DNA from 2 places in the Paenibacillus sp. J31R109 genome. Region 1 is predicted to be linked to the other one. Evidence: predicted binding sites of a transcription regulator. Region 1 holds the regulator's gene; the other holds the start of a gene.

Region 1 (14,758 bases):
AGCCTTCCAGCGTCGATGGTACTTGAACCGCAGGGTTCTGGGAGAGTAGAACGTTGCCAAGCAATGAAAGAGTCTTACTTAGAGAAATCTAGGTAAGACTCTTTTTTGCGTTCCATCGGTGACGGTAGATCCCGATGAAACCGAAATAGCTGTAGAAACTACAGTAAATATCATCGATTTGCCCGAAAAAAATGAATTAGATGGAAAACCTACAGCTAAAAATAGCTGAACTCTTGATTTTTGACTCCAACATCGAAATTAGCTGTACAAAATCCATTTATATCGCCCAATGAGGCAAATACAGCTGAATTTACTGTACATAATCCATCTATTTCAATCAATGGAATCAATGAGTACATTTAGACCCCGAGGTTCCACAAATGAAGTAGCGGGATATGTGATACAAAGTAGAATGTTGGTAAATCGAGCGGCAGTAAAAGCTTTTATTTAAATAACTTTCGAATAAATACCTAGGTAAGGTCAACAATAGTAAGGTTCACATAAGGCTATCGGATACGTAGTGGGAGACAATTTAGGAGCAGTACTTGTCAAAAAGAAAGGAAATGATTATAATTTAGTTAAGGTCAAAGAAAGTCAAAGTCAATTTACTTCTAGAAATCTGGGAGGCCGAATTGATGCGCAATGTATCAGAAATTATTGAACAGTATTTAAAGCATGTCCTGCAACAAAGTTCGGAAGGAGCAATCGAAATTCAACGGAACGATTTGGCAGACCAGTTTCAATGCGTACCTTCTCAAATCAATTATGTCATCAGTACAAGGTTTACCTTGGAAAAGGGCTATGTCGTAGAGAGTAAACGTGGAGGCGGCGGCTATATTCGGATTCAGAAAATCGAGCTCAAGAGTCATGGATCTATTCTAGATCACATCTTCCGTACGATTCATACCCACATTGATCAAGTCACCTCAGAGGGGCTCATTTATCAATTGCAAGAGGGGCATTATATTTCCACCAGAGAAGCTAACCTGATTCGGGCAGCGATATCCAGAGATGTATTGACCTTTAAACTCCCGCTGCGCGATGAAATTCGGGCTAAGATTCTCAAAGCAATGCTGATATCCTTGCTTAGCAGATAAGGAGGCAGATGGAATGGTTTGTCAGGAATGCGGGAAACGACCGGCGACTCTTCACTTCACGAAGATTGTGAATGGAGACAAGAACGAGTTCCACATTTGTGAGAATTGCGCCCGCGAGAAGGGCGAGATGATTCCAGGAACATCGAACGGCTTTTCGATTCACAATTTACTATCAGGCTTACTTGATTTTGAACCACTGTCCGCGGCAAAGTCTCAGGCTATCCGCTGTGATAACTGCGGTCTTACGTACTCGCAATTCAGTAAATTAGGTCGGTTTGGTTGTGGGTCCTGTTATCAGAGTTTTTCGGTTAAACTAGATCCTCTTTTCAAGCGAGTGCATGGAAATATCGTGCATGTTGGGAAAGTTCCCAAGCGAAGTGGCGGTATTATTCAAAGCAAGCGTGAAATCGATCTTTTGAAGAAAGATATGATGACCTGTATCGAAAGCGAAGAATTCGAGCAGGCTGCCCAGATACGTGACCAAATTCGTGAGATTGAGAAGAAAATTGCGGGTATGTAAGTTTGTAAGGGAGTGTGAATCCAGTGACATTACAGCGGTTTACAGGAGATGCTTTGAGCGAATGGATGAAGGGTGAAGGGCCAGAGTCGGATATTGTCATAAGCAGTCGGATCCGTATTGCTCGTAACCTAAGAGATTATCCATATCCCATGCTCGCAACCAATCAACAATCCCAAGAAGTGCTGGAACAGTTATCTGGTGTTCTTGAGAATGAAGAGTTGGAGACGATAAGCAACTTCTCGCTCATTCCATTAGCAGAGTTGAATGAGCTCGAGCGAATGGTGCTAGTGGAGAAACATTTAATTAGTCCTAATTTAGCTAATGAATCCAGAAATGGTGCCGTTATTTTAAGCGATAATGAGTCGATTAGTATTATGATCAATGAAGAAGACCATCTTCGCATACAATGTTTATGTCCTGGCTTCCAGATTAAAGAGGTTTGGGATCTGGCGAATCAGATTGACGATATTTTTGAAACACACATGGATTATGGATACGATGAAAAAAGAGGCTATCTAACAAGCTGCCCAACAAATGTCGGCACGGGGATTCGAGCTTCGGTCATGATGCATCTGCCTGCTCTAGTACTAAGTCAGCAAATTAATCGTATTTTATCCGCAGTTACACAAGTTGGGTTGACGGTTAGAGGATTATATGGGGAAGGCAGCGAAGCATTAGGTAATCTATTCCAAATCTCTAATCAAATTACGTTAGGTCAATCGGAAGAAGAGATCATTGATAATTTATATAGTGTAGCGAGGCAAATTATAGAGCATGAACGCGCCGCGAGACATAAGCTATTGCAAGAGTCTAGAATGCGGATTATTGATCGTGTTAATCGGTCCCTTGGTATTCTATCCTATGCAGGGATTATTGACTCTAAGGAAGCGGCTCAACGGTTGTCAGATGTAAGGCTGGGGATTGACCTCGGCATCATCAACAATGTATCCTCCAATGTGCTCAATGAATTGTTAGTTATGACGCAGCCTGGGTTCCTTCAGCAATATGCAGGTGAGAAGCTGAATGCGGATGAAAGGGATATGCGACGGGCGGAACTGATTCGCGAGAAATTCGGCAGGGTATAAAGTAAGATAAGAATCATCCTTTAGGAAATCTATAGATATACTACTTTTGGAGGTGTTCGCTATGATGTTTGGCAGATTTACGGAACGTGCGCAGAAGGTGCTTTCTCTTGCTCAAGAGGAAGCTGTTCGATTAGGACATAACAATATTGGAACAGAGCACATTTTACTTGGACTTATTCGTGAAGGTGAAGGCATTGCTGCTAAAGCACTCGTTGCGCTCGGCCTTGGTCTTGAGAAAATTCAAGATGAAGTCGAATCTCTAATTGGCAGAGGGCAAGAGCAACCGACTAACATCGCGTATACGCCTAGAGCTAAGAAAGTGATCGAACTTTCGATGGATGAAGCGAGAAAATTAGGTCACACGTATGTGGGGACTGAACATATTTTGCTTGGACTTATCCGTGAGGGTGAGGGCGTAGCTGCAAGAGTGCTTAACAATCTTGGAGTTTCCTTAAATAAAGCGCGTCAGCAAGTTCTTCAATTGCTGGGCAGCAGCGAAACGGTGTCGCCTAGCCATGGTACGAATCCGAATGTGAACACGCCTACATTAGACGGGTTAGCAAGAGATTTGACCGCCTACGCCAAAGAGGGTCATTTGGATCCTGTTATTGGGCGTAGCAAAGAAATTGAGCGTGTCATTCAGGTTCTGAGCCGCAGAACGAAGAACAATCCAGTTCTAATTGGTGAACCAGGGGTTGGTAAAACGGCGATTGCCGAAGGCTTAGCTCAAAAAATCATTAACAATGAAATTCCGGAAACGTTGAAAGATAAACGTGTTATGACGTTGGATATGGGCTCTGTTGTAGCTGGAACGAAGTATCGCGGTGAATTCGAGGATCGCCTCAAAAAAATCATGGACGAAATTCGACAAGCCGGAAATATCGTATTGTTCATTGATGAGCTTCATACGTTGATTGGTGCTGGGGGAGCGGAAGGTGCGATTGATGCCTCCAACATCCTTAAGCCGGCTCTTGCCAGAGGCGAGCTGCAATGTATCGGTGCTACAACACTCGATGAGTACCGCAAATATATTGAGAAAGATGCTGCCCTAGAGCGTCGTTTCCAACCGATTACAGTAGACCAACCATCACCTGAAGAGGCTGTTCAAATTTTGTATGGTTTGCGTGACCGTTATGAAGCACATCACCGTGTGAAAATTACGGATGCTGCGATTCAAGAAGCTGTAAAGCTATCTGATCGTTATATCACAGATCGTTTCTTGCCGGATAAAGCGATCGACTTGATCGATGAAGCGAGTTCTAAGGTGAGATTGCGTTCGTACACAACGCCACCATCATTGAAGCAGCTTGAAAGCAAGCTGGAGAATATCCGTAAAGAGAAGGACGCTGCGGTACAGAGCCAAGAGTTCGAGAAAGCAGCAGGACTTCGTGATACGGAACAAAAGCTTCGCGAAGAACTAGACTCCACGAAGAACGAGTGGAAAGAGAAGCAAGGCCGTCTGGACACGGAAGTGACGCCAGATGATATCGCGCAAATCGTAGCGAGCTGGACGGGAATCCCGGTTAGCAAACTTGCGGAAGAAGAAACGGATCGCTTGCTCAAGATGGAAGATATCCTTCATGAGCGTGTCATTGGACAAGAAGAAGCCGTTAAAGCTGTAAGCCGAGCGATTCGCCGCGCAAGAGCTGGTTTGAAAGATCCGAAGCGTCCGATGGGCTCCTTTATTTTCTTAGGACCAACTGGGGTAGGTAAAACCGAGCTTGCACGTGCGCTAGCAGAATCCCTCTTCGGAGATGACAACGCCGTTGTTCGGATTGATATGTCCGAGTATATGGAGAAGCATTCAACTTCCCGTTTAGTAGGGGCGCCTCCAGGATATGTAGGGTATGAAGAAGGTGGCCAACTGACGGAGAAAGTTCGCCGCAAACCTTATTCAGTCGTCTTGCTCGATGAAATCGAGAAAGCACATCCTGAAGTATTTAATATCTTGCTGCAAGTGCTAGAAGATGGTCGTCTAACGGATTCCAAGGGTCGTACCGTTGATTTCCGCAACACACTCATTATTATGACTTCCAACGTCGGCGCGGACATGATCAAGAAAAATTCTTCACTGGGCTTCACTGCTGCGCTGGATGCTGGTAAAGACTATAGCAACATGAAAGACAAAGTGATGGGCGAGTTGAAGAAAAGCTTCCGTCCTGAGTTCCTTAACCGGATCGATGAAATCATCGTATTCCACTCTTTGGACGAAGCACATATTGCACAAATCGTTAGCCTAATGGCTGATGATCTGCGCAAGCGTCTAAAAGAGCAAGAAGTTGATTTCTTGTTAACGGACAAGGCGAAAATGTTCCTGGCTAAGGAAGGATTTGATCCAACCTATGGTGCACGTCCATTGCGCAGAGCGATTCAGAAACATATTGAAGATCGCTTATCGGAAGAATTGCTCAGAGGCAATATCGCCAAAGGCGATTCACTGACCATTGATGAGAATGAAGGCGAACTGGTTGTCCTGAAGGGCGAAGGCGTCTCATTAACGAAATAAAAGTAAGTGAAGAAGCATTTCACTTCATCCGATGAGGGTGGAGTGAGATGCTTTTTTAAATTAAGGGAAATATATGACGAATCCTGTCCACGAAAGATGGAGTAGCTGTTTATTTTGTTTCTTTCGGCACTTTCATGAGAAACGTAAAAATGGTAAACTTTATTGGTAAGGATAGCCAAAAAGGATATCCCCATAGTAAGGAGCAATTTCTTCAATGAGTAAACAAAAAACCAAATTTAGCTGTCAAGAATGTGGCTATGATTCACCGAAATGGATGGGCAAATGCCCAGGGTGTCAGTCTTGGAATACGATGGTGGAAGAAATTGAAACTGTCGTTCGTACGCAGGGTATGACATCTTCGATCCCCAAAACGAAAGAAAAAGCGATCCCCATCATACATATAGAAAGCAGCTCTGAACCAAGAGTTGTTACAAGCAACAAAGAACTAAATCGTGTCCTAGGCGGAGGCATTGTCCCTGGGTCACTTATCCTCGTTGGTGGAGATCCGGGTATCGGAAAATCAACCTTGCTTCTACAAACGTCCTTCGAACTCACACAAGCCCAGCAAAAAGTCCTTTATATATCAGGAGAAGAATCGATTAAGCAGACGAAGCTCCGCGCAGATCGTTTAAATGCCACCTCTCCGCTGCTATATGTATTATGTGAGACGAATCTCGAGCTTATCGAGGAAGCTATACAAGAAACGAACCCCGATTTTCTGGTGATCGATTCGATTCAAACCGTGTTCCACCCAGCAATCACTTCGGCACCTGGAACCGTATCACAGGTTCGAGAATGCACAGGCCATTTTATGAGAATAGCTAAGGGTAAGGGAATTGCAACGGTCCTAGTCGGGCATGTGACGAAGGAAGGGGCAATAGCAGGGCCTAGAATGCTGGAGCATATGGTCGATTGTGTGCTCTACTTTGAAGGGGAGCGGCATCATTCTTATCGTGTGTTAAGAGCGGTGAAGAACCGTTTTGGCTCAACAAATGAAATCGGTATCTTTGAAATGCAAGAGGTTGGTCTCGTAGAGGTCAACAATCCATCTGAGCTGTTTCTTTCGGAAAGACCGCTTGGTGTAGCAGGTTCTGCTGTTGTAGCTAGTATGGAAGGGACACGTCCCGTCTTGGTGGAAATTCAAGCACTCGTCTCTTCGACAAATTTCCCTTCTCCTAGGAGGATGGCGACAGGTGTTGACCATAACCGCCTCTCGCTAATTATCGCCGTTTTAGAGAAGCGAATGGGCATGTTTTTGCAAAATCAAGATGCTTATCTCAACGTGGCAGGCGGAATCAAACTAGATGAACCAGCCGTGGACTTGGCAATTGCCATTAGTATCGCATCTAGTTTCCGAGATCAATCGACGCAGCCTTTTGATGTTGTGTTCGGAGAAATCGGCTTAACTGGAGAGGTCCGCGGTGTATCTCGGATTGATCAACGTGTGAAGGAAGCAGAGAAGCTTGGTTTCCGCAGAGTGATTATGCCTGAGAAAAGTTTGAAGGGGTGGACACATCCGAAAGGGATGGAGATTATTGGGGTAAACACGGTGGCAGAGGCGTTGAAAGCAGCACTAGGTTAACGTGAGTTCTGCAAGCTATAAGCCTTCAGGAGGAAAAAGATGAGTAAAGAAGAGACGAAACGAGATGTGATGAGCCAATTGCTCCAATTGGTAGCACCTGGTACGCCATTTCGTGATGGATTGGAGAATGTCTTACGCGCCAAAACGGGTGGACTGATCGTTGTAGGCTTCAGTTCAGAGGTAACTGAAATTGTGGATGGCGGGTTCTCCATCAATTGCGATTTTTCACCTAACTATTTATATGAGCTTGCCAAAATGGACGGTGCGATTATCCTTAGCGAGGACATCAAGCGAATCCTATATGCGAACACACAGCTAATCCCGGATTCATCGATTTCTTCTTCGGAAACGGGGATTAGACATCGAACCGCGGAACGTGTGGCGAAGCAGACGAATAAATTGGTCGTTTCCATTTCCCAAAGACGGAATGTCATTACGCTGTATCAAGGTAATTTAAGATATGCACTGAAAGATATTGGTGTTATCCTGACTAAAGCAAATCAAGCGATCCAGACGTTGGAGAGATACAAGGTTGTTCTAGATCAATCCTTAACGAACCTGAGTGCATCCGAATTTGAAGAGTTAGTTACCCTTCATGATATTACAAATGTCATTGCCAGATTCGAGATGGTATTACGTATTAAAGCGGAAATTAATCGTTATATTAACGAACTTGGCAACGAAGGACGCCTAATTAGTATGCAATTAGAAGAACTTGTTGGGAATGCGGAACTTGAAGCGCGTTTGCTCGTAAAAGATTATGTAAGAGAATTATCAGAGGAAAGAGTCAAGGAGATGCAGGCTGGTTTGAAGCGCCTGTCTTCTGACGAGCTGCTCGAGCCCCAGCAAATCATTCGATTGCTTGGGTATTCTCATACCAATTCGATTGCAGAAGAGCCGGTTTCCCCACGTGGTTTCCGCATTTTAGGCAAAATTCCGCGGTTACCTTCGATCATTATTGGTAATCTAGTGGAGAAGTTTGGCTACTTGCCACACATGATGATGGCGACGATCGAGGAATTGGATGAAGTTGACGGAATCGGAGAAGTGAGAGCCCGCGCCATAAAGGAAGGTCTCAAAAGAATTCAGGAACAAGTGTTCATTGACAGACATATTTAAAGTGGATACAATCATAAAGTATCATTGTTGAGGTTTCATGAAGTCAAGTTTAGGGTATAGTAAATCCAGAGGTGGACAAAAACATATGTTAACGAAATCAATTCCCAGTCTCTTTACAGTAGGGAACTTATTCCTAGGCGTACTATCGATTATCCTAGCCTTCAGTGGAGAACACGGCATCGCTGCTGTGCTTGTCATTGTCGCTATGCTATTGGATGGACTCGATGGACGTGTCGCGAGAGCGTTGAACGCTCAAAGTGAGTTCGGTAAAGAATTAGACTCCTTATCCGATGTTATTTCTTTCGGTGTCGCTCCTGCTTTTATCATGTACGTAGTTGCGTTTAACGACCCTACCGTCATTAGTCCAGCTTTTGCATGGATTGTTACAGCGATCTTCCCGATCTGTGGAGCGCTGCGGTTAGCCAGATTCAATGTTGTTGCCGGTACGCCAGGCTATTTCATCGGTTTACCGATTCCAGCCGCAGGCGGTGTTCTTTGTACATTAGCTCTATTCGTGAACGATATTAACGTTTATGTACTTCTTGTAAGTACAATTCTATTGTCATACTTAATGGTCAGCACAGTGAAATATCCAAACTTCAAAAAAGCGGGTATTCCCAAAGCAGCGATTTGGATCACTCCGATTATCGTTGCAGCAGCAATCTTGATTGCGATCAAATGGCCAGAATCCATTTCCAAAATGATTTTCGTACCGCTTCTGATGTACGCTCTTTACGGCCTAAAAAAAAACGTTGATGGATACTTCATCCGTCTCCGTAATCTTCGCAGAAAAAACAAAAGACGCGGCGTAGACGACAACAATTCAGTGAAATCTGACGTGTAAGCTCGGTGTTCGAAAATAAAAAGCATTTATTTTCCCCTGAACCTTCAGGAAGAAAATAAATGCTTTTTTGTTTTGATCATCATGACATGTTGAATAGGCCCAGTGTTGTGCATTTTTTTGATTCGTTTTCAACGACTTGCTCCAAATTAATATCAAGAATGTTGCTAAGCGCAGACATGTAGAAGAGATTCCTGCCTAGCTCGCTACTTACGACCTCAATGCATTGCTCACATAAGTGACCAGATACGTGGGTGCGAAGAACATCCTTAGCCTCATCCAAAGTCATCTCTGGATGATACTCTTGCTTAGCTGCATGAACCTGAATACATCCACATTCGGTAATGGATTTCACCACGGAACGGTTGGCAGCTGCGCCTGACTGTTGAAATTTGGATAAGACATCAAGCAGACTACGGTGACGGAGTAACAATTCGGATACTTGATCTTGGAACTGCTTTAAAGTCAAGGAGCTCATTCCATCCACCTCTGGTTGGTTGGTAACTTCCATTTCATTATAATGGATGCCCTCTAATATTTCAATTTTCCGACTAAAGAAGTGATTAACGTTGCATAAATTGGAACATAATTGTAATAAGGCTCAAAAAAAGTTGATGCAGGAGGTGAATCTGTGATGAAGAAGTGGGTACAAATCATTTTGGCGATCATGGGTGGCAGTTTAGGTTATAGGTGGAGCGATGCGTTCCTTTCTACTACGGATGTCGTAAGTTCAGCAGGACAAGTATTTTGGATTAATAGTTTATGTGCAGTAGGGATGTTTCTGATTTCCGCGTGGGTAGCTAATATCGGTATAAATTTACTGATGAGAGGAGAACGCAATGTCACGGATATTCCCGTGTCCGATTTGCTTTCCGGTACCCTTGGTCTTGTGATTGGATTGCTTGTTTCAGTTATGCTTTTCCCTGTGCTAGAGCAAGCCAAATGGGCAGGGCCATTCTTGCCATTCCTCGTTTCAGCTGTATTGGGTGTTATGGGCTTCCGTATCGGCTACAGCAAGCGGGAAGAGCTCGTGCAGGCTATTGCGAAGAGTCGCTCTGGAGGGCCTGAGAAGCAGACACATCGCCCCTACGAAGAGCACAAGATTTTGGATACGAGTGTCATCATCGATGGCCGGATCGCCGACATTTGCAAGACGGGCTTTATCGAGGGGACCCTAGTGATTCCTGAGTTCGTCTTGGAAGAGCTGCAGCATATTGCAGACTCATCAGATTTACTGAAGCGAAACCGTGGTCGTCGCGGGTTGGACATTTTGAACAAAATTCAAAAAGAACTTGAAGTGAAAGTCCTCATCTATGAAGGGGATTTCGAAGAAATTGCTGAAGTGGACAGCAAGTTGGTGCGCTTAGCGAAAGTGCTTCAAGGGAAAGTGATTACGAACGATTTTAACCTGAATAAAGTGTGCGAACTACAAGGTGTATCGGTGCTCAATATCAACGATCTTGCGAATGCGGTGAAGCCAGTTGTCTTACCGGGAGAAGAAATTATTGTTCAAGTCATTAAAGACGGCAAGGAACATGGACAAGGTGTAGCGTATCTGGATGATGGAACAATGATCGTTGTTGAAGGTGGGCGTGATTTCATCGGGATGACGCTGGAAGTCATGGTAACGAGCGTGCTGCAGACTTCAGCGGGTCGAATGATTTTTGCGAAACCAAAACTATTGGAAAAAGCACAGTAAAACCAGTATGATAAGGAGATGTAACATAGCTCTTTCAAGTTAACTTGGGCCTATGATTACGAAGAAAGCTTTCGCTCGGAAAGCGCCAAGTTGGAGGACTTATGGGGAAGCTAGGAGTTATTATCGTTGCAGCGGGCAAGGGTTCGCGCATGGGTACAGCAGAAAGCAAACAATACCTGCAACTGGGACAGAAGCCAATTCTGGTACATACCTTGCAATTATTTCAAAACATACATGAAGTGGATGAAATTATTCTCGTTGTTGGTGCAGATGATGTGAGTCGCTGCAACGGCTATGTCATGAGCTATGCACTTACGAAAGTAACGTGTGTGCTAGCAGGAGGCGCGGAGCGTCAAGATTCCGTTAGACGAGGTCTCCATGCCTTGCAAGAGGACACAGAATGGGTGCTTGTTCATGACGGTGTTCGCCCTTTCGTAAAGAAAGAACATATGTTCGAGTGCCTGAAAAAAGCACAGGACGTAGGGGCAGCTGTCTTAGCCGTCCCTGTGAAGGATACAATTAAGGTTGTGGATGCAGCGGATAAGCGCATTCAATCGACACCGGATAGACGAAGCTTGTGGGCGATCCAAACGCCGCAGGCTTTTCGTCTTTCACTCCTTCAGGAAGCACATGAGCAAGCACAGCTGGATAAGTTCATGGGTACAGATGATGCGAGTTTAGTGGAGCGTTTAGGCGCTGCCGTGCATGTGGTAGAAGGGGACTACTATAATATTAAGATAACGACACCTGAAGATTTACCATGGGCAGAATGGATTTTACATAACGTAAGGGGAGAGGAACAGATATGATACGTGTAGGGAATGGATTTGATGTTCATCAGTTGGTAGAGGGGCGTAAATGCATCATTGGAGGCGTAACGATTCCTTATGAAAAAGGGTTACTGGGGCACTCCGATGCAGATGTGCTGCTGCACGCGATTAGTGACGCGATTTTGGGCGCACTAGGTCTCGGCGATATCGGGAAGCATTTCCCGGATACAGCGGCCGAGTACAAAGATGCGGATAGCTTAGTTTTGTTGAAACGCGTATGGCAATTGGCGAAAGAGAAAGGCTATAAATTGGGGAACGCAGATTCTACGATTATCGCTCAGAAACCGAAGATGCTGCCTTACATCCCGCAAATGGCTGAAATTATCGCAGCGGCGCTAGAAGCTGAGATCGACCAAGTCAACGTCAAAGCGACGACGACAGAATGGCTTGGATTTACGGGCCGTGGTGAGGGAATTGCCGCACAATCGGTTGTTTGTTTAATTCGTGATGTGATAAAATAACAGGTATTCATGCATGGAAGAAGAAAAGGGGATACTACAATGAGTCAGCCTTTACGCGTGCGTTATGCACCTAGTCCGACTGGACATTTACATATTGGCGGTGCCCGTACGGCGCTGTTTGATTATCTATTAGCTCGTAAGACAGGTGGCGCCTTTGTTGTGCGCTTTGAGGATACAGATCAAACCCGTCATAAGGAGTCTGGCATCCAAGACCAGTTGAATGGTTTGAGATGGCTTGGTCTAGAGTGGGATGAGAGCTTAGATATCGGCGGCCCTTACGGTCCTTACCGTCAAATGGAGAGACTAGATATTTACAAAACTTATCAAGATAAGTTGTTGGCAAGCGGTCACGCCTACGGCTGCTATTGCTCGGAATCGGATCTGGAGCAAGAGCGTGCTGAGCAAGAAGCAAGTGGTGAAATGGGCGGATACTCTGGCAAATGTCGTCATCTGACGGCTGAGCAAATCGCAGCGTATCAAGCGGAAGGCCGTGTGCCTTCAACGCGTTTCCGTGTGCCAGCGGATCGTATTATTGCCATTGAAGATAAGGTTCGCGAGCATGTGGAATTCGATTCCAATGGCATTGGCGATTTTATCATTGCGCGTCCAGATGGGATCCCAACTTATAATTTTGCTGTTATCGTAGACGATCATTTGATGAAAATCGATTTGGTTATTCGCGGGGAAGAGCATCTCTCCAATACACCTCGACAAATCTTAATGTACGAAGCACTGGATATGCCTATTCCCGATTTCGCGCATTTGTCTTTGATTTTGAATACAGATCGTAAAAAGATGAGCAAACGGGATGAGTCGATCATCCAGTTTATCGAACAGTACAAAGAGCTGGGCTACTTGCCTGAAGCTGTACTGAACTTTATTGCGTTGCTGGGGTGGTCACCTGGCGGGGAAGAAGAGATGTTCACGAAGGAAGAATTGATCGCACAATTTGATCTGGATCGTGTATCTAAGAGTCCGGCTGTGTTTGATATGGATAAACTGAACTGGATGAATAATGCTTATTTGAAAAAGGCACCGCTGTCCCGCATCGTAGACCTTTGTCTGCCTCATTTGCGTAAAGCTGGCTACCTTCAACAAGGCGACTTGGACGCGACTACTGGGGCATGGGTAGAGGCGTTGGTTGGCCTCAATCAAGAAAGAATGCGTTACGCGGCGGAAATTGTGGATTTGTCCGCGATCTTCTTCAAGGAAGAGCTGATTATTGATGAGGAAGCTGCTGCTGTGTTGAAAGAAGAGCATGTCCCTGTTGTGCTGACGAGCTTCTTAGCTCAAGTCGAGCAAGCAGAAGTTTTCACTGTTGAAGCGATGCCAGCACTGCTTAAGGCGGTACAGAAAGAAACAGGCTTCAAAGGGAAGCAACTGTTCATGTCTGTGCGTTCCGCGTTGACAGGTCAAGTCCATGGACCGGATTTGAATGTGTCTCTTTTCCTTCTTGGAAAAGAAAAAGTCGTTTCACGTCTACAGAGCTTATTGTAAAGCGGGTTTCTTTTCGCTATACTTAACTCAATGAAATACGAAATGCGATGAGCAGGAGAGTATGGTTAAGTGAGGATTTAGCAGAGAGGATAATCAAGGCCGTAAGGCTTTGGCTGTGAGTTATCCAATCCTTGTAATCAGAAATGCACCTGGGAGCAGCCGCGCCGAATACTCACCATGAGTAGGGTAGGTGCAGCCGGAACACCCACGTTACGGGATTTTGAGTTGGGAGACTTCCGAGTCACCAAGCAGAGTGGAACCGCGATAACCACGCCTCTGCAGCCTTAGGGCTGCAGGGGCTTTTTTTATTTTATCCCATTATTCTAGGCAAGTAGGTGAGCATATGTGGTCAACGATCAAATCTGATATATCCGCCGTATTCGATAACGACCCTGCCGCACGCAGTTGGTTTGAGGTTGTATTTACGTATTCGGGCCTTCATGCGATCTGGGCACATCGGATTGGGCATTGGTTTTACAAAAGAAGGATGTATACCCTGGCACGTATCGTTTCACAAATTAGCCGGTTCATGACAGGGATCGAAATTCATCCAGGAGCAACGATCGGCAAAAGGTTGTTTATTGATCATGGAATGGGTGTTGTTATCGGGGAAACCTGTGAGATCGGGGATGATGTCATCCTTTATCAAGGAGTTACTTTAGGGGGAACAGGGAAAGAAATAGGTAAGAGACACCCAACAATTGGCAATAATGTAGTTATTGGGTCTGGAGCCAAAGTTCTCGGATCCTTCCTTGTAGGTGAAAATGCACGTATTGGCCCTAATGCAGTTGTTATTCGCGAGGTTCCTTCCAATAGTACGGTTGTAACCGTTCCTGCCAAGATTGTGAAGCGGGACGGCGTCCGTGTGAATAGATTGGATCATGGTAATTTGCCCGATCCGATCGTCGATATTTTCCAAGAATTACAGAGTCAAATCAATGATTTGAAATACCAGCTTGAAGAAGAACGGAAGAAGAATGGAGAATTGAGGAGAACATGACACTCAAAGTATATAATACGTTAACTCGCAAGAAGGAAGAGTTTGTTCCCATTGAGCCTGGTAAAGTGAAGATGTACGTATGTGGTCCAACGGTCTATAACTACATTCATATTGGTAACGGCCGGCCTGTTATATTTTTCGACGTTGTTCGTCGTTATTTGGAGTCGCAGCAGTATGAAGTCACGTATATAACGAATTTTACAGATGTGGATGATAAAATGATTCGGAAAGCCGAGGAGATGGCGGTTTCCGTGCCAGAGCTTGCCGAAACGTTCATCGCGGCTTTCTTAGAAGATATCCAAGCCCTGGGTGTTCATGATGCTACGCTGAATCCGCGTGTAACGGAAAATATTCAAGAGATTATCGATTTCATTGCTGCGCTTGTGGAGAAAGATTTCGCGTATGAAGCGCGTGGCGATGTGTATTATAGAACGCAGAAATTCACGGATTACGGCAAGCTCTCTAAGCAAAATTTGGAAGAACTTCAGCACGGGATTCGTATTGAGGTGGATGAGCGCAAA
Region 2 (14,758 bases), on a different contig from region 1:
GCGAAGCTAAATAATCATGTCGTTTATCTGGAAGCGTTCCGCCGTTTTCCAACACCTCACGAATGACTCGATGGATAACCAAATCCGGATAACGACGAATCGGTGATGTAAAATGCGAATAAAACTCCGCTGCTAGGCCAAAATGACCTAAACTCTGTGCATCATACTTAGCCTGTTTCATCGAGCGCAACATTACTTTACTAATAACAGCTTCTTCAGGTGTATCTTTGATATCTTCTAATAAGGCTTGCAAGGAACTAGCATGAATCGCCCCGCCCTTACCACCACGCATTGCATAACCAAAGGTCGTTACGAATTCCATAAAGTTCATCAGTTTCTCAGGATCCGGATCTTCATGGATACGATACAAGAACGGTACTTTCAACCATGAGAAATGCTCCGCAACGGTCTCATTCGCGGCTAGCATGAACTCTTCGATCATCATTTCCGCGACGGAGCGCTCTCTTTTGACAATATCGGTAGGCTTACCATCAGCATCTACAAGGATTTTGGACTCCTCGAAGTCAAAATCAATCGCGCCGCGCTTCATCCGTCTGGAACGCAATCTAGCTGCTAGTTCTTCCATTCGTTTGAAATCTTCCATTAAATACGCATATTTCTCCACGATTTCCGGATCTGCCTCACCTGTCAGCAGCTTGCGTACATTCGTGTAGGTCATTCGTTCTTTTGTTTTAATTACACTGGTGAAAATCTCATGATTGACGACCTTCAAATCCTGATCAAACTCCATCTCACAGGACATCGTCAATCGATCTACTTGCGGGTTCAACGAACAAATACCGTTAGATAAACGATGCGGCAACATCGGAATTACACGGTCAGTCAAATAGACGGAGCATCCGCGATTGTAGGCCTCAATATCAAGCGCCGTACCTTCCCGCACATAGTAACTCACATCAGCAATATGCACACCTAAGCGCAGATTCCCATTCTCCAAAAGCTCCACATTCACGGCATCATCCAAATCTTTGGCATCTTCACCGTCAATGGTCACAATGGTTTTCGCGCGAAGGTCACGACGGCCTTGCCCGATGATTTCTTCCTCGGTAATTGAATCTGGTGCTGCTTCGGCTTCCGCTAGAACTTCTGGTTGGAAAGCCTCTGGCAGTTGATGTTGGCGTATAATAGCCAAAATATCTACACCTGGATCATCTTTATGACCCAAAATCTCAATAACTTCGCCCTCGGCAGCCGAACGCCCTTCCGGGTAATTCACAATCTTCACAACGACCTTTTGACCCGAAACGGCTCCCTTAAAGGAATGCTGTGGAATGAAAATATCCCTTGTCACCCGCTTATCATCTGCAATGACGAAAGCATACGTTTCTTGGCTTTGAAAAACACCAACAATCTGCGAATTCGCCCGCGTAATAACACGCACGACTTCACCTTCTAAGCGGCCGCCGCCTTGGCTGCGGGCTGTTATTTTTACAAAAACGATATCGCCGTTCATCGCTGTATTCAGGTCATTCGCGTTGATATAGACGTCCGGATGCTCGCGATCTTCAGGAATTAGGAATGCAAAACCCTTCGCATGCGCTTGCAGCTTGCCCTTCACCAAATTCATCCGCTCTGGAACGCCATAGCGATCATTAGTGCTTCTTACGATGTGACCGGTCTCTTCTAATTTATTTAACGTTTTAATAAACTCTTTAAATTCATTAGCACTTCCAACTCCAAAATGCTTCTCAAGCTCTTTATAGGACATAGGCTTATAAGCCTCTTCTTGCATCAAACTGATAATTTCATTCTCTTTTATCATTTACTCTCTTCACCTTCTTGTGTTGTTCTAGTCCGCTGTCTTCAAGTCCCTTACTCCATAGTATGCCACCTGCAACGAAAGGATAAACGCAGAAATATCAGCGTAAATCTGCTCCCGCTCTTGATCTAGCAATAAGCCATGGGATGATTCTTTATAAATATGCAGTTCCGACATCTGCGACCCGACGGTATTCTGTATAAACGCTGCGCTGCTAGGATGAACGACTCCATCCTTATTTCCTTGCCCGATCCAAATCGGGGCATTAACCCGAGGCAGTACTCTTTTCACTTCCTTAATTAGCTTTCTTAAGCTGACGACGCAGCGAATCGGCGTTTTGGTATATGCACATGACTCGTCTAACAATGTGGAGATCTTCTTAGGCTTTTTCTCTATGTAAGGCATTACATACTGCATAACCCCTGCTAGCGCCGATTTCCTTGACGTAAAGAAAATCGGTGCAGCCAATGAGATGATGCCCGCAGCAGCGCGTTCTCCCGCTAACTTCAAAGCGAGCAGCCCCCCCATGGAATGCCCCATGATGACAACTTGCTTACAACGAGCGGCAAGCTCATCGTAACTCTCCAGCACATGCCCATACCAATCCGTCCATCCGGTGTTCCTCATATCCTCAGGTGAAGTGCCATGCCCTGGCAATCTGATCGCTTGAATCGTATAACCCTCGTCCTTCAAGGTGTAGCCAATTCTTCTGAACTCCGAAGGAGACCCTGTGAAGCCATGAATCATCAAAACGCCAGTTCCTTGCTTCTCGCCATGACCCTTCCAGTAGAATGGCTCTGTTGACTTATAAATCCGTTCTTCAATAATGAGAACTCATCCTTTCACCAACACTTATACATAAATGAAAAAACAGCAGGAGTATAGTTCCCCTGCTGTTATCGTTTTATGTGTGTTAGCTCTTCACTACGTAGGCTACGACAATCGAAAGAATAAAGAATGCAGCAGCAAGCCCCATTGTTGCACGAGACAAAAATAGTTCCAAACCACGAGCTTTTTGTTTACCAAATAAGTGTTCTGCGCCACCGGAAATGGCACCGGACAAGCCTGCGCTTTTCCCTTTTTGTAAAAGGACAATCGCGATTAATCCAACCGAAGCTATGATTAACAAAATTTTCATAAAGATTAACATATTAGCACCCCAATTGCCTATTCTTTGCCTTATACAACTAGCATGAGTATTTTAACATAGTTCGTCCACAAATACAACCAAATCGCCTAAACGATGCCTCTGGCGCTAATCGCGAAAGGAACCCATCGTAGCAGGCCTGCTTGCACTTCTAGCTCTCTTACTTCGCCCTAAGAAAGCACTCACTGCTCGTTTGGCACACCAAAGTGCAAATAACGTAAAACCGATCGCCCATATGATGGCGGGTATCCCCGTGTGATTGGCCAAATTACTTGCATCGCCAGCTTGCTGGTTTTGAAGCACATAGACAATTAAAGATGCCGGTCCAAATACCGACTCCTCCAAGCATAAGAAGGCTAGCAGCAGGTAGTAGAAGTCACGCAGCCATTTTGGCGTTAGCGCTAACACGACAACTGTCAGAACAATAAATCCAACCAAAAACATAACACCAAACCCGTTACGCACGAATAACACCAAGGATAGAATGGAGACAGCAGCCGTCACCTGCAAGCCAAGCCGTTGCTTTCCTTTTGCGTAAGCCGAGAATAGAAACCAAGCGAATATCGAGGCTGTCATATAGCCTGCCAACGACACGGGAATGATTGCCCATGACTTTGTCATCGTGGATAACGTGACACCGCTATGATTGCTATATAACTCGATATACATGACTTTACCGGATAAGGCCAAGGTAGCAACCGCATGCCCAAACTCATGCACCATCGTGTCTAGGTTTCGAAAAAACGAAGTAGGGAGCCAGTGCGTGAGCACCGCGGAACCTATTAGAAACAGAATCGTTTTAACCCAGTTGCTCATAAACAAGCTTCCTCCCTTACCTAAGCGACTTCTACTCCCATTATACGCCAAAACGGGCAGGTGTAAGCCACCTGCCCGCCTTATATTTACATACGGATCTGATTACTTGAAGTTTCTCAAGTTGTAGAATGCTTTTTTACCAGCATATTGAGCTACAGTGAACAACTCGTCTTCGATACGAAGAAGTTGGTTGTATTTCGCTACACGGTCCGTACGGGACGGAGCACCTGTTTTGATTTGACCAGCGTTTGTAGCAACTGCGATATCAGCGATTGTGCTGTCTTCGCTCTCACCGGAACGGTGGGAGATAACTGCTGTGTAACCAGCGCGTTTAGCCATTTCGATTGCATCGAAAGTCTCAGTAAGCGTACCGATTTGGTTAACTTTAACCAAGATGGAGTTACCGATGTTTTCTTCGATACCGCGGGATAGACGCTCAGTGTTCGTAACGAACAAGTCATCACCAACGAGTTGAATTTTGTTACCCAATTTCTCAGTAAGCAATTTCCAACCTTCCCAATCGTCTTCGGAGCAACCATCTTCAACCGTGATGATTGGGTATTTATCAACCCAAGCAGCCAAGAAGTCAACCCACTCAGCGGATGTGAAGGATTTGCCTTCGCCTTCAAGGTGGTATTTACCGTCTTTGAAGAACTCTGTGGAAGCAACGTCCATACCCAAGAATACGTCAACACCTGGTTTGTAACCAGCGTTTTCGATCGCTGTAAGGATTGTCGTGATTGCTTCTTCGTTGGATTTGAAGTTAGGAGCGAAACCGCCTTCGTCGCCAACTGCTGTGTTAAGGCCTTTTTCTTTCAATACGGATTTCAAGCTATGGAAAATCTCTGCGCCGATGCGAAGAGCTTCTTTGAAAGTTGGAGCGCCTACAGGAAGAACCATAAACTCTTGAACGTCAACGTTGTTGTCAGCGTGTGCTCCACCGTTGATGATGTTCATCATTGGTACTGGAAGGGTTTTCGCGTTGAATCCACCAAGGTAAACATACAATGGCACGTCCAAAGCGTCAGCAGCTGCACGAGCAACAGCCATGGAAACTGCTAGAATTGCGTTAGCTCCCAATTTAGCTTTGTTAGGAGTACCATCAAGCTCGATCATTTTGTTGTCGATGCCAACTTGATCAAGAGCGTCTAGACCAATGATTTCTGGAGCGATGATTTCATTTACGTTCTCAACAGCTTTTAGAACGCCTTTACCAAGGTAACGACCTTTGTCACCATCACGAAGCTCAACAGCCTCGTATGCGCCTGTGGAAGCGCCTGAAGGGACGATAGCACGGCCGAATGCGCCGGACTCAAGGTATACTTCTACTTCAACTGTTGGGTTACCGCGGGAATCCAATACTTCGCGTGCGTAAACATCAGAAATAATTGTCATTGTGATTAAACACTCCTTCAATAATATAAATTATTTGTTTAGAATCGTTGCACCCGTCATTTGCTGTGGTTGATTCAATTTCAAGAAATCTAGCATCGTTGGTGCAATATCTGCCAGAATACCGCCATCTCTTAGTGTAACAGATTTGTCCGTCACAATAAAAGGCACCGGATTCGTTGTATGTGCTGTGTTGCGTGAACCGTCTGCATTCGTCACTACATCCGCGTTGCCGTGGTCCGCTGTGATGCAGACAACGCCACCTTTGGCTAGGATCGCTTCAACCACTTTACCGAGACACTCGTCTGTCGCCTCGATCGCTTTCACCGTTGGCTCAAGCAAACCAGAGTGACCTACCATGTCTGGGTTAGCAAAGTTCAAGATGATAACATCATGCTTATCAGCTTCAACTTCCTTCACAACCGCTTCCGCTAACTCGTAAGCGCTCATTTCCGGTTTCAAGTCATACGTAGCAACCTTCGGTGAAGGAATCAACAGGCGAGTTTCACCTGGCAGTTCCGCATCACGACCGCCGCTGAAGAAGAACGTTACGTGCGGGTACTTCTCGGTTTCTGCGGCACGGAGCTGCTTCAGACCGTTCTGAGCCAACACCTCGCCCAGCGTATTATCGAGATCCTTCGGTTTGTACGCGACGAAACCATCTACGGACTCGCTGAACAGCGTCAGACACACGTAGTAGAGGTTCTTTGCCACTTTAGGACCGCGATCGAAGCCGCGGAAGTCTTCATTCGTGAAGACTTGCGATAACTGAATCGCACGGTCTGGACGGAAGTTGAAGAAAATGACGGCATCACCTGATTCTACAAGTCCTACCGGCTTACCGTTGTCACCAACGATAACCGTTGGCATAACGAACTCGTCATAAACAGATTTCTCGTAGGATTCAACAATCGCTTGCATCGGATCCGTGTAAGTAGGTCCTTCGCCATACACCATCGCGCGGTAGGATTTCTCCGTACGCTCCCAGCGTTTGTCGCGATCCATCGCATAATAGCGGCCTTGTACGGTCGCGATTTTGCCTACGCCGACTTCCTCAATTTTGTTCAACAAGCTCGCCATGTACCCCTTCGCAGAATCTGGAGCCACGTCGCGGCCATCCAGGAATGCGTGGATGTAGACCTCACCGAACTGTTCTTTCTTCGCCAATTCCAGCAGTGCAAATAAATGCTGAATATGACTGTGCACGCCGCCGTCTGAAAGCAAACCATAGAGGTGAAGCTTCTTAGCGTTATTTTTAGCATGACGAACTGCGCCTAGAATCGTTTCATTATCGTAAAATTCACCATCACGAATCGATTTCGAAATCCGCGTCAGATCCTGATACACGGTACGGCCGGCGCCGATGTTCAGGTGTCCTACTTCAGAATTCCCCATCTGGCCTTCTGGCAAACCTACAGCCTCACCGCAAGCAGTGAGGGTAGTATGAGGAAACGTCGACCAGTAACGGTCGTAGTTCGGCTTTTTGGCATGAGCAACCGCATTCCCCTGCTCTTCCGAGCGGAGTCCGAAGCCATCGAGAATGATGAGTGCTACCGGTTTCGGTCTGGACATGTTACTTCGCCCCCTGGACGAGTTGAATGTAAGAAGCGGACTCAAGGCTCGCTCCACCTACAAGTGCGCCGTCGATATCAGGCTGTGCCATGTACTCAGCAATGTTGTTCGGTTTTACGCTGCCGCCGTATTGGATACGAACAACATCAGCAACTGCTGATCCGTAAAGACCGCTCACCAATGTACGGATATAACCGATTACGTCTTGTGCATCTTCCGCTGTGGAAGATTTACCTGTACCGATTGCCCAGATTGGCTCGTATGCGATAACGACTTGTGCGGCTTGCTCTGCACTCAGACCAGCGAAAGCTGCTTCTGTTTGTACTTTACAAACGTCTTTCGTTTGACCTGCTTCACGCTCTTCCAATTTCTCGCCTACGCAAAGAATTGGTTTCAAGCCGTGTTTGAAAGCCGCAACGACTTTCTTGTTCACGATTTCGTCGGACTCTGCGAAGTAAGCTCTACGCTCGGAGTGGCCGATGATGACATATTCAACGCCAAGATCTTTCAGCATCACGCCGCTGATTTCACCTGTGAACGCGCCGTTATCTTCAAAGTGAAGGTTTTGTGCGCCAACGTGTACGTTTGTACCTTTTGTAGCTTCGACAAGTGCAGGTAGGTTAGTAAAAGGGGAGCAGATAACTGCCTCTACGCCTTCAACCGTGCTGCCTTTTACTTCGTTTACGAAGCTGATTGCTTCGGAAACGGTTTTGAACATTTTCCAGTTACCCGCGATAATCGGTGTTCTGCTCATGAGTCAGGCTCCTTTTTTATGGGGAAATAATTTTTATTTATCGTTAAGTGCTACTACGCCTGGCAATGCTTTACCTTCCATAAACTCCAAGGAAGCGCCGCCGCCTGTGGACATATGGTTCATTTGCTCAGCCAAGTGGAATTTCTCAGTTGCTGCAGCGGAATCTCCACCACCGATTACTGTGTAACCCTCAGATGTTGCACACGCTTGTGCTACTGCACGTGTACCGTGGGAGAAAGGTTCGATTTCGAATACGCCCATCGGTCCGTTCCAAACAACCAATTTGGATTTCGCGATAACGTCTGCGTAAAGAGCACGTGTTTTCGGCCCGATATCAATGCCTTCCCAATCAGCAGGAATGCTGTCGATATCAACGATTTGCGTGTTTGCATCTGCGCTGAATTTATCTGTAACAACGATATCTACAGGAAGCAAGAAGTTAACACCTTTTTCTTTTGCTTTTGCAATAAAGCTAAGCGCAAGATCAAGTTTGGAGTTATCTAGAAGAGATTTACCGATTTCGTAGCCTTGAGCTTTCAAGAATGTATAGGACAGACCTCCGCCGATCAAGACGTTGTCTGCAATATTCAGAAGGTTTTCAATAACTGCGATTTTGTCTTTTACTTTGGAACCACCAACGATCGCTGTGAAAGGACGCTCAGGGTTGTTCAACGCTTTACCAAGAACATCAAGCTCTTTCTCCATCAAAAGACCGGAAACAGCTGGGATGTAAGCTGCGATGCCTGAAGTTGAAGCATGCGCACGGTGAGCAGCACCGAATGCATCATTCACGAACAAATCAGCAAGATCAGCGAAAGCTTTTGCAAGCTCTGGATCATTCTTCTCTTCACCTTCGTTGAAACGAACGTTTTCAAGCAGGAGAACATCGCCATTTTCAAGCGCATCCACTTGTGCTTTTACGATTTCACCAACGGATTGATCCGCTTTGATCACGTTTTGACCAAGAAGCTCAGCCAATTTCGCAGCAACTGGTGTTAAACGAAGCTCTTCCACCACTTGTCCATTTGGACGACCAAAATGCGCTGCAAGAATAACTTTAGCGCCTTGCTCTACTAAGTATTTAATTGTAGGAAGCGTTTCTCTGATACGGGTATCGTCAGTGATTTGACCGTTTTCTACAGGCACGTTGAAATCAACGCGAACAAATACTCTTTTACCAGCTACTTCAACATCGCGAACACTTTTCTTATTCATCGTAAAAGCCTCCTGAACGTATGGTTTTCTTCCGCTTCTATCCATTTACATAGTAAATCGCACATAAAGAGGAGAATCGCTTCTCCCCTTCATGTGGTTTTTTTATGTGATGATTATGAAATTACAGACCTTTTTTCGCGATGAAAGCTACCAAGTCAACAACGCGGTTGGAGTAACCCCACTCGTTATCGTACCAGGAAACTACTTTCAACATGTTGTCGCCAACTACCATTGTGGACAAAGCGTCGATTGTGGAAGAAGCTGGGTCACCATTGAAGTCGCTGGATACAAGTGCATCTTCTGTGTAGTTAAGAATGCCTTTCATAGGGCCTTCGGAAGCTGCTTTCAAAGCTGCGTTTACTTCGTCAACAGTTACGTTAACTTTAAGCTCAACAACCAAATCCGTTACGGATACGTTAGGTGTAGGAACACGCATAGCCATACCGTTCAATTTGCCTTTAAGCTCAGGAAGAACTAGACCGATTGCTTTAGCTGCACCAGTGCTGGAAGGAATGATGTTCTCAGCTGCTGCACGAGCACGACGAAGGTCTTTATGTGGAACGTCAAGAACGGATTGATCGTTTGTGTAAGAGTGAACAGTTGTCATCATACCTTTTACGATTCCGAATTGATCGTTGATTACTTTTGCGAAAGGAGCTAGACAGTTTGTTGTACAAGAAGCGTTGGAGATGATTGTGTGTGCAGCTGGATCGTATTTGTCTTCGTTAACACCAAGTACGATTGTGATATCTTCATCAGTCGCTGGAGCGGAGATGATAACTTTTTTAGCTCCACCGTTCAAGTGAAGAGCTGCTTTTTCTTTCGCTGTGAAAATACCAGTGGACTCGATTACGATTTCAGCGCCTACAGATCCCCATGGCAGATCCCCAGGGTTACGCTCAGCAAAAACCTTGATGGAACGACCGTTAACGATCAATTCACCTTCGCCAGCTTCAACTGTAGCGTCTAGTTTACCGTGAGTAGTGTCATATTTAAGCAAGTGAGCCAATGTTTTAACGTCAGTCAAATCGTTTACTGCTACGATCTGTACATCTGGGTTGTTCAATGCTGCGCGGAATACGTTACGACCAATACGTCCGAAACCGTTAATACCTACTTTTGTTGTCATAGTCAATTCCTCCTAGGTTTACATGCATTTTATATATTTCAAAACGTAAGCCGATAAGGGCACACGTTATGATGTCAAACTTCTTCGTCATACATGCTTCATAATTTCCAAAGCCGCTGCTTCATCCGTTACTAGTACATCTTCCTGCCCATGTCTGAGCACAGAAGCAATGGCTTCACCTTTGCTCTTCCCGCCAGCGACACCAATGACCACTTCCACCCGATGCAGATCCTCAAGCCGTAATCCGACTGTCGGCATCTTATGAACCACATTCCCTTGACGGTCAAAATAATAGCCAAGCGCCTCAGCAAGCGCCCCATCGGCTGTCAGACTACTCGTAGTCCCTGCATCCACCTTACGGCGGCGTGCCATGACCATAGCATCTCCGATACCATGTACAACAATGCGACAACTGCGCACTGCGTCAACAACTTCCTGAATCTGTGGATCCTGAATGAGCGATTGATACGCTTCTTCTCCAAGATGATCGGGCACATGCAGCAATCTGTATTTCCCGCCAGTTTTCTTAGCCATGATGGAAGCAATCGTGTTGGCTTGCATATCCACGCTTTCACCAAGTCCACCGCGTGCAGGAACGAACAAGCTGCCTTTCATTGATGATGAAAGTGCCAGGTTATTGGCTATTTGCGCCATCGTGGATCCACCCGTAACCGCGATGATATCATCTTTGGCAATATATTTACGTAAGGCAGCCGCGCCAGCGCGTCCAAGCTCCTTCTTCGTAAATACCGACGTGTCGGAATCCCCTGGAACGATAATCACATTCGACAGGTTAAATGCCTTGGCAATACTGTCTTCCAAATCTGTCAGACCGAAAGCCATCTTAATGATCGGCTGCATATCCTCCAGCAACTGACGACCAGACTCGCTGATCTTCATACCGCTTGCGTCAAATTCCAGAAGCCCAAGCTCCTTCAAGAAATCAACTTCACCGCGGAGCACGCGCTCCGTCATGTCGAGTGAGGACGCTAAGGTCCTTCTTCCAACGACGCCGGAAACCAAGATGTGCTGCAGAATCGAGTACCGCTTCTTCATGATGTCCATAAGATCAGGCATGAGCTGTTTCTGTATGTCTAGAATCTCTCTCATAGGACGACTTTGAACGCTCCTGATCCATTGTTGGACGTTTTATGTCCCGGGTATACATTTTGCGTCCCACCCGGGTGAAAAAAAAGTTCCTTGCGCATTTCTTATATTGTTTCTCGATTACAGTTCTTATTATAACCATTTCCTGCGCAACATTCAACATTTGTTCAAACATTTTTCTTCAAATGGGTCTGTAAGGGCTTACCATCTTGCTTTTTCTAGAAAGCTGACTTATAATAACCCTTGCTTCACTATTTCTAAACTATGCGCCCGTGGTCCAATGGATATGACGTAGGCCTCCGAAGCCTGAGATAAAGGTTCGATTCCTTTCGGGCGCGTCCAGTAATAATCAGATAGGCAGTACCCCAAATCAGCCCTTAGCTGATTTTTTTTATGTTTAGTTTGACCTTTCTTGACCTTCGGAGGTTTTTTCGTTATCATACTTGTAGATACTGTAAATAGTATGTACCCAATAGTAGGTAACCCAACCCCAAGGAGGTCATTCTCATGAGTTTTATTCCTATGGTCGTCGAACAGGACGCGCGCGGTGAAAGAGGATATGACATCTACTCTCGCTTGCTGAAGGACCGCATTATATTCTTAGGCACGGGTGTCAACGATGTTGTGGCGAATTCCATCATTGCTCAGTTGCTCTTCTTGGCCGCACAAGATCCTGATAAAGATATCTCGCTTTACATTAACAGCCCAGGCGGCTCCATCACAGCTGGTATGGCGATCTTCGACACGATGCAGTTCATCAAACCAGACGTATCCACGATCTGCGTTGGTATGGCAGCTTCCATGGGCGCATTCTTGCTCACAGCTGGTGCCAAAGGCAAGCGTTACGCGCTTCCGAACAGCGAAGTCATGATTCACCAACCGCTAGGCGGCGCTGAAGGCCAAGCCTCTGATATCGAAATTCGCGCGAAGCGCATTTTGAAAATGAGAGACAACCTGAACACGATCCTTGCAGAGCGTACAGGACAATCGTTCGAGCGCATCGAGAAGGATACAGACCGTGATAACTTCATGAGTGCTAAAGAAGCAGCCGAATACGGACTCATCGATAAAGTCATCGAACGCGTCTAATTTTATACATGAAAAAAACCAGCTTGATCCTCACGCTCCTGAGCGCTGAAGATCGGCTGGTTTTTTGTTTGTCTTATTTCAAATCTTCCAATGGGTAGAAAATTAAATCAATCGGGAACGCCGAGCCTGCTGGAGGTGTAAACTCAATATCGAGTGCATCTTCCGTCCCTGTCGTGCGCGCTAACACTTCCATGCCGTCGAACGCGGTAATAACACCGGAGTAAGGCACAGGAATGATCTCACCGTTAATTTTGAACGGCCCTTTGAACACACCGCCTCTGGCCATGATCATCACAGCCATTTTGCGCGGCTTATCCGCATGAATCTTATAGACCACACCGTAGTTGCCGCCATTCTCCACATCTTGCTTACGCATCACATCATAACCTTTGACGAACGGATCTGTTTTATTATCACCGATCGTTAAGACGGAAGGTTTCGTAAAGCTGGAAGCGTCAATTTTCCATTGAATCTCAGAAACTGGGAACGTCCCGCGAACATGCCCGTTAAAGGCGAGTAAAGGCAACTCCTTTACTGTCGTTGGCGTCAGCATTTTATCCGTTGCGATAAAGGACATTTGAAGCTCGCCATTCGTCTCCACATCATAGAACAGATTCACACCTTGCCCAGGATAGAACTCAGGCAATTTCGCATACACATAGCTTGCCCCTGGCAGAACCGTCATTTCATCCGTGTACACATTGTTAAGCAAGAAATCCACCGAAGCTTCGCTACCGATCAAGTTCGCGTAAACAGAAGGATATACTTCGCCTTTGTTTGTTGTTTTGATCGTAATCGGTTTATCCGTGTTGTTTGTAGCGAAGATAGCCATTGTCATCTTGTTTTTCGTACCATTGATATGATCCGCGTATAAACGAGCTTTACCATTGATATTATCTTGATACAAAATACCGCTGGATGTGAATTCTTCCGGACTGTCGCTGACAAGCAGCGTACGCCCTTGTACTTCTTTCACGTCCTTCGGAAGCATTGGCAATTCATTAAAATGATTCCAAATGGTCGCCCAGTTCGTTTTGATGAACCCGCCAACCGGCTTCATGTATATCGGGAACTCTACTTCAGATAAATACGGTTCATTCACCACAGTTACATAGCTTTTGAACAATTTACTTACATGTCCATGACCATCCTTCACGGTTAGGGTCACTGGATATTGGCCAGCTTTAAAGAATGCTTCTTGTTTCCCTGTCCAATCGAAAGATACGATACCTTCTGCATCTGGATCATAACTCAAATCCAAATACTTAACAGGCTCACCAAGCCTGTATGTAGGCTTCGCAGTCGCAAACTTGGCTACTGGGCGAGAATTGCTATCTTGATCGATGTAGATGCCCTCAGGCGCTTTAAAATGTACGATTTCTACACGTCTTAGTTCATTGTTATACGTGTACTTTGCACCCATGTAATCAGCTAACCATGTCAGTTTCACCAGCAACTTGCCATTCACAATCGCAGCCACTGAATTAAATGGAATGTCGACCCCATTCGTTGTCACCGTCTTGTGATCGGAATCTAGAACAATGTTATAGCCTGACGGAGTCATTTGAATCGTACGAGATAATTCGTTCCATTCCACTTTAAATCCTAACGTATCACCCAAGAATTTGGCCGGAACAAAGGTACTTCCATCAATAATCGTTGATGGCGACTCTAGATGAATCTGTTCCTGATTCACAAATGCTTCTGCTTTATCGATATAAAGTAAAATAAAGGACGAGCTTGTTGATACTGCGTGCGCAGCCGGTGCTGTAAGTGTGCTTACTAGAAATACGAGTACAGCAAGTAGAGCAATCATTTCTTTCTTTACTACATTCATTTCACTTCGGCTCCTTCTTTCAAGCTTAGGGTAGGCGGCGGCTAAGAAATGCAAATAGCCTTATCCGTCACAACCACGCTTATTAGACGTAGCCGAATGAAAAAGGTTTCTCCCTACCACCATTTGTTAACAAATTTGACACTTTTAGAATGTTCCTCAATCGCTTCTACAAAGTGCAAAAAAGCCCCCTCGAAAGGTGGCTTTTAAAGAAATTATTGGTTTTCCAACTCTTCCTTACTGACTAATGTGACTAAAGCGTTTACAGCCTGCTCTGCATCCGAACCTTCTGCACTTATGAAGACTTCGGTCCCTGTGCTGATCGCAAGACTCATAATTCCCATGATGCTCTTTGCATTCACTTTCTTCTCATCTTTCTCAACAAAGATCTCCGATGAAAACTTATTCGCCTCTTGAACAAACAATGCCGCAGGTCTGGCATGAAGTCCTGTTCTCAACTTCACAACGACTGGACGTCTGGACATGGAACTAATTCCCCCTAGTGTGGAGCTTATATGGATTACTATTAATAACAGCGTTTACCTTATGTTTTAATATTATAGCATTTTTCCTTCAAGTACACTAGAAAAAATGCGAAAAACTTATACAAGCGATGTACAGCCCCGTCTTATCTACGAATTTCGGTGTTTTTCGGCTAATTCGTCTATTTTTCGCAGGCGATGATTCACACCTGACTTACTAACACTGCCCGAAAGCATGTCACCAACTTCCTTCAAATTCAAGTCAGGATGCGCAAGTCTAATCTCCGCAACCTCTCTCAACTTCTCAGGCAAGCTATCTAGACCAATCTCACGTTGCAACAACCGAATATTCTCGATTTGCCTAACAGCGGCTCCGATCGTTTTGTTCAAGTTCGCCGTCTCGCAGTTCACGATGCGATTAACGGAATTTCTCATATCCTT

The links. The regulator CtsR, encoded in region 1, represses protease genes until heat stress. The targets are predictions, from matches to a motif close to ATGGTCAATAAAGGTCAAACA.
Region 2: a site for CtsR is predicted at 11,312-11,332, ahead of clpP (ATP-dependent Clp endopeptidase proteolytic subunit ClpP). Genes of this name have one in related genera too.

What each region holds. Positions count from the first base shown of each region.
Region 1 is NZ_JCAUAR010000030.1:47-14,804, forward strand. Features, by position in the region: partial or broken rRNA gene rrf (5S ribosomal RNA) at 1-62, shown strand, start outside; gene AC58QT_RS33850 (CtsR family transcriptional regulator) at 636-1,097, shown strand; gene mcsA (protein-arginine kinase activator protein McsA) at 1,111-1,617, shown strand; gene mcsB (protein-arginine kinase McsB) at 1,641-2,702, shown strand; gene clpC (ATP-dependent protease ATP-binding subunit ClpC) at 2,764-5,208, shown strand; gene radA (DNA repair protein RadA) at 5,423-6,790, shown strand; gene disA (DNA integrity scanning diadenylate cyclase DisA) at 6,830-7,909, shown strand; gene pssA (CDP-diacylglycerol--serine O-phosphatidyltransferase) at 7,995-8,753, shown strand; gene AC58QT_RS33885 (nucleoside triphosphate pyrophosphohydrolase family protein) at 8,833-9,228, opposite strand; gene AC58QT_RS33890 (PIN/TRAM domain-containing protein) at 9,382-10,449, shown strand; gene ispD (2-C-methyl-D-erythritol 4-phosphate cytidylyltransferase) at 10,551-11,258, shown strand; gene ispF (2-C-methyl-D-erythritol 2,4-cyclodiphosphate synthase) at 11,255-11,740, shown strand; gene gltX (glutamate--tRNA ligase) at 11,780-13,237, shown strand; gene cysE (serine O-acetyltransferase) at 13,581-14,237, shown strand; gene cysS (cysteine--tRNA ligase) at 14,234-14,758, shown strand, end outside.
Region 2 is NZ_JCAUAR010000017.1:26,529-41,286, reverse strand. Features, by position in the region: gene rnr (ribonuclease R) at 1-1,783, opposite strand, end outside; gene AC58QT_RS29090 (alpha/beta hydrolase) at 1,811-2,593, opposite strand; gene secG (preprotein translocase subunit SecG) at 2,694-2,930, opposite strand; gene AC58QT_RS29080 (M50 family metallopeptidase) at 3,036-3,743, opposite strand; gene eno (phosphopyruvate hydratase) at 3,846-5,138, opposite strand; gene gpmI (2,3-bisphosphoglycerate-independent phosphoglycerate mutase) at 5,169-6,707, opposite strand; gene tpiA (triose-phosphate isomerase) at 6,709-7,461, opposite strand; gene AC58QT_RS29060 (phosphoglycerate kinase) at 7,495-8,676, opposite strand; gene gap (type I glyceraldehyde-3-phosphate dehydrogenase) at 8,798-9,805, opposite strand; gene AC58QT_RS29050 (sugar-binding transcriptional regulator) at 9,893-10,915, opposite strand; tRNA gene AC58QT_RS29045 (tRNA-Arg) at 11,179-11,250, shown strand; gene clpP (ATP-dependent Clp endopeptidase proteolytic subunit ClpP) at 11,420-12,001, shown strand; gene AC58QT_RS29035 (stalk domain-containing protein) at 12,075-13,838, opposite strand; gene AC58QT_RS29030 (HPr family phosphocarrier protein) at 14,051-14,320, opposite strand; gene whiA (DNA-binding protein WhiA) at 14,468-14,758, opposite strand, start outside.